One region of the Ruegeria pomeroyi DSS-3 genome, then DNA from elsewhere that is predicted to be linked to it. Evidence: riboswitches for the same ligand, from Rfam matches in the RefSeq annotation. Region 1 holds a riboswitch; the other holds the start of a gene.

What was found. Region 1 has a riboswitch for cobalamin ahead of SPO_RS14525 (DUF1636 family protein). Riboswitches for the same ligand answer to the same signal wherever they lie in the genome.
Region 2: linked by a shared signal. The riboswitch ahead of SPO_RS17970 (hypothetical protein) and the one ahead of SPO_RS14525 (DUF1636 family protein) in region 1 are both predicted to bind cobalamin.

Annotation. Positions count from the first base shown of each region.
Region 1 covers NC_003911.12:3,057,713-3,060,095, reverse strand. Annotated here, with positions in the region: gene cobW (cobalamin biosynthesis protein CobW) at 1-522, opposite strand, end outside; gene SPO_RS14525 (DUF1636 family protein) at 526-900, opposite strand; cobalamin riboswitch at 995-1,217, opposite strand; gene SPO_RS14520 (LysR substrate-binding domain-containing protein) at 1,290-2,174, opposite strand.
Region 2 covers NC_003911.12:3,757,085-3,759,467, forward strand. Annotated here, with positions in the region: gene SPO_RS17965 (KPN_02809 family neutral zinc metallopeptidase) at 1-704, opposite strand, end outside; cobalamin riboswitch at 809-1,020, shown strand; gene SPO_RS17970 (hypothetical protein) at 1,106-1,504, shown strand; gene SPO_RS17975 (protein-tyrosine phosphatase family protein) at 1,509-2,006, opposite strand; gene SPO_RS17980 (hypothetical protein) at 2,141-2,383, opposite strand, start outside.

The sequences.
Region 1 (2,383 bases):
CTGATCCTCGAACACCTCGGACAGGGGCGTTTCATGGTCAATCGAGTCATCCGCCAGACGCTGAGCATCCACCGCGGCCACATTGGGCGCGAAGCGGCCCGCCGCCACCGCCTCGGCATCGGCCAGCGCGATCACACCATCCACAGTGATCTTCGAGCGGATATCGGGCCAGTCGAACGCCTTGAGCAGCGGTTTCGGCAACGCAAGACCCGAGGTCTCGATCAGGATGTGATCGGGGCGCGGCTCCAGCGCCATCAGCGCCTCGATGGTAGGGATGAAATCATCGGCCACGGTGCAGCAGATGCAGCCATTGGCCAGTTCCATGATGTTTTCCGCCGGGCATTCCGGGATGGCGCAGCTTTTCAGGATCTCGCCATCGACGCCCACATCGCCGAATTCGTTGACCACGACGGCCAGCCGCTTGCCCTGCGGGTTCTGCATCAGGTGGCGGATCAGCGTGGTCTTGCCCGCGCCGAGAAAGCCGGTGATCACGGTAACGGGAAGTTTTTCAAGGGTGCTCATGGCTCAGGCTCCGATCGGGGGGATGCGCGCGGCGCAGTTCTTGCGGAAATGGACGGGACGCTCGCGCCAGGGGACCAGCCCGTCAGCGGTAGCGTGATACTTGGTGACGCCTTCGACGATGGTGGCCACGTCATCGGCTTCGTTGAGGTTTTCGTAAACGAAGGTCCAGCGCGCCGGGCCACCACGCAACACAATGGAACAGCCCTGATCGCAATTGGACAGGCATTCGACCGGTTTCAGGATGACCCCTTCGGGCAGCTCCGCCGCGCTCAGCGCGCGGTGCAGCAGGGCGCCCGGGCGCTGGGCATCGTCCTCGACCGGCAATCCGCGGCGGCAGGTGGTGCAGACCAACAGCTCGACCGGAGCGTGTTCGCTCATCTCTCTCATCCCCCCAGGGTCCAATCATGGGGGACGGGGTATGCGCGGGCCGGCCCCTATGGACCGTGACCCGTCACCGGAAACACCCCGTCCGGTTGCAGTTCGGGTGCTGGCAGGTCTCCCGGCTTGCGGATGTCAGAGCGCTGCTCTGGCGGATGTCCCGCCTTCCCGGCCATTTGGCCAGTGGCTTGGGCACCCTCTCCGGTCACGGTCGCGGGGGCGGCTGCGCTTGACGGCTGCCCGGGATCATGTCCCGGAACCGCTGGCGCATTCCCTTTTCATCCGGTTGCCCGGACACCAACAGGGCGGACATGCGGCATGGGCGGGGGCCTTGTCAAGCGCGCTTGGCGGTGCACCCCGAGGGGGAGGGGAAAAGCGACCTCTGACGTTCACCCAGCGGCATCCGCTGCCAGCCGCGCGCGCAGCCAGTCGAGATAGAGCTGCGCCGGAGCACCGGGCGGGGCGGCACGTTCGGGGCGGACCAGGTAATGGGCCTGGGAAAAGGGAATCGGGGGACCCGCGAGCCGCAGGGGTGCGCCCTGGGCGATGGCGCCCTGGGCAAAGCGCGTCAGCACGATCGCCAGCCCGGCGCCCGCCATCACCAGCTGCAGCGCCGCGACGGTGGTATCGACCGAATAGAGGCTGCCACCGGTCGGGGCGGGCAGGCCCTGCGCCGCGAACCAGCGCGGCCAGTTGTCCTCGTATCCGAGGATGTGGATCAGCTGATGCGCCTGCAGCGCCGGGAGGGGCTGCTCCGGCGCCCCGGCCCGGATCACCGGCACAATGGTCTCGTCGCAGAGCTTTTCGGTCACCAACCCCGCCCAGTCGCCGCGCCCCAGCCGGATATCCACATCCACGCCGCCCGCTGCCGGGCCATCATCCCAGATGTTCGAGACCAGCCGCACCGGAATGCCGGGATGGTCGGCGGCAAAATCCGGCAGGGTGGCGGCAAGCCAGTAGGCGGCCGAGGAGATTGGCGCGCGCAGCCGCAGGATGCCGCGCCGGGCCGGGCCGAACAGGCTGGAGGTCGACAGCGCCACATCCGCCAGCGCCTGGCGCACGGAGAGCGCATAGCTCCGCCCCAGCTCGGTCAGGCCCAGCCGCCGCGCGGCACGGGTGAACAGCGGCTCGCCCAGTTCCGCCTCGAGCGAGCGGATATGCAGCGATACGGCGGTCTGGGTCAGCCCCAGCTCGCGCGCGGCCTCGGTGAAGTTCAGATGGCGCGCGGCGGCTTCGAACGTCCGCAGCCAGACCGGGTTGGGCAGGCGGGCCATCTCAGCAAGGCTCCGGGCCGTTGACCTGGGCGGGGGCCAGAAAATTCAAATTTTCTGGGGCAAAATTTCCGGGGAAATTTTGTCGGTTGCGCTGGTTTGACATATATCACCAAAAAATCCATGGCATCTTGATAGTTTTTATTCGTTTCTCTTGGTTAAATCCAGCTTTCATACTGCGCGCGAACACAGGTTCCGGCAGGTCCGGCAAG
Region 2 (2,383 bases), 700 kb from region 1:
TCGCCGATCATCCGGGCGGCGTTCAGCGCCTCTTCCAGGTCGCCCTGCTCCATCAGGCCCCAGACCGAGCGCGCCCAGACCCCGGACAGGCAATCGGCCTGCAATTCCAGCCGCACGGTCAGGGCGTTGGCCTCGACCTGCGAGGAGCGCCGCCGGGCCTGATCCACCTTGCCAAGAATACCCAGCTGATTCTGCACGTGATGGGCCACCTCATGGGCGATGACATAGGCGGCGGCGAAATCGCCCCCCGCCTGCAATCGCCGCGCCAGGGTGGCAAAGAAATCGGTGTCCAGATAGGCCTTCTGATCGGCCGGGCAATAGAACGGCCCGGTCGCACCCGAGGCGCCGCCGCAGGGGCTGGATGTCACCTGCGAGAACAGCACCAGCGTCGGCGGGGTGTACTCGCGGCCCAGCTGGTCGCGGAACACCCCGGTCCAGACCTCTTCGGTTGTGGTCAGCACGCGCGAGACGAATTCGCCCGCCTGCCGTTCTTCCTCGGACAGCTCTGTTGGGGCGCTCTGGGGCGCTTGTGGCTGCTCTGTCAGAAACGGGGTCACGTCGATGCCGGTAAAGGCGCCGATCACCAACAGCAGCAGCACCCCGCCGATGCCCAGGCCGCGCCCGCCGATACCCTTGCCGCCACCGCCGCGTTGTCCGCGCCGATCCTCGACATTCCTGCTGCCGCGAACGCCTTTCAACCGCATGCCGATCACCCTTCGCAGCCTGTCTGTCCGGCGCCGACTCTAGCACCCGTCAAAAGGGTCCGAAACCCGGAATGGACTTGCGCTTGACAGGCGCCCGCAACACCCGCTACCGCTGGGTCGATGGTTCCCGGTCGTGCATGCGCCGGGATGAAAAGGGAACACGGTGCGGCCCTCTGGCGACAGAGGACCAATGCCGAGACTGCCCCCGCAACTGTAAGCGGTGAGCGATGCCGAAATGCCACTGGCCCCCGGGCCGGGAAGGCCGGCAAAGCCCGGACCCGCAAGTCAGGAGACCTGCCATCGCAACCGTAACTCGAACCCGGGCGGGGTGTCCGGACGGGATGCCTTGGCCCTGAGTGGCCGGTCCCCGACACCCTGTTCCGCCGCGCGGAGGGCGCAGGATGATCTGGACCACACAAACGCATGAATTTGCCGCAACCCTATGCCGTCGCACCGGCAGGCCCTGCCCCGCCCTGTCGGGGCTGGCCGAGAACCTGACCCGCGCGTTGCGCCGGGCCGAACCGATGACCGATGCGTCATTCGAGATCGAAGGCCATTGCGAGATGCCGCCCTGCGGGGCCGGTTGTCTGGCACGCTACGCCGCCTCGCATAGCCGGGTGCGGGTGTTCTGCGGCGTTGACGAAGATACCGCCCTGCCACACCTGCACCGGTTTGCCGATGCGCTGCTGGGGTCTGAAGGCGGAGGTTTTGCCGCCGGAAGCGGCCCGGTGCCCTGCGCCATGGTCGAAGCCCGCGCGCACGCGGCACAAGTCTCGGCACCCGTTCAGCCAACCGCCTGACGGGTCACTCGCGGATCGCCCGGCCAGCCAACGCCCAGTCCATCTGGGCGTCGGTTTCGACCGCGCAGGAGCGGACCGAGCGCAGATGCGCCAACGCCGCCTTGGGGGCTTCGCCTGTCTCGATCATCAGGCGCAGCGCCGCCATGCCGGACCGGCCACAGCCGCCCTTGCAATGGATCAGCACCCGCCCGCCGCCGCGCAGGGCATGGCGGGCCGAGGCGCTGATCGCGCTCCATTTCGCCTGCGCCTCGCGGCCCGGAGTTCCGAAATCCTCGACCGGCAGATGCGCCCAACGGCAACCCCGGCTTTGTACATCGGCGCCAAAGTTGCGCGCGCCATGCTGCAGCATCTCGACCTCGGTCGTCATCGAGATCACCAGCCCCGGCGCCCAGGATCCGATCAGATCGACATCGCCCGCATAATCGCCCGATATACCCGGCAACTGGCAGATCGCCAGCGTGCCGCCGCCGACTTTCAGCGCATAAAGCACCAGCTGCGCCATCTGCGGTATCCCTTCCCGACCGACCATTGCCACGGGGCGTGGCGATCCTGACCCCAAGGGTAGAATGGCCTTTAACGCGGTGGTATCGCAAGACAAGATACCCGTGAACAGATCAAACTGCACCGCGACGCGGGTCAGCGGTTGTCTATATACACGCGAATCTGATCCGGGCTCACGCCCTGAGCGCCGATCAGGTGCGCCACCCGAATGCCGTTGATCAGGACCATGGTGCCGGTCTGATCATCAAGCTCCTGCACGCTGACCGGTGTCTCGTCTCCGTTCCCCGGACGCAGCAGCGAAGCTTCGCCTTGCAGGGTCAGGACATCTCGTGCCGTATCGAAATCGGTGATCGTGACAACGTCATAGCCGTCCGCCAC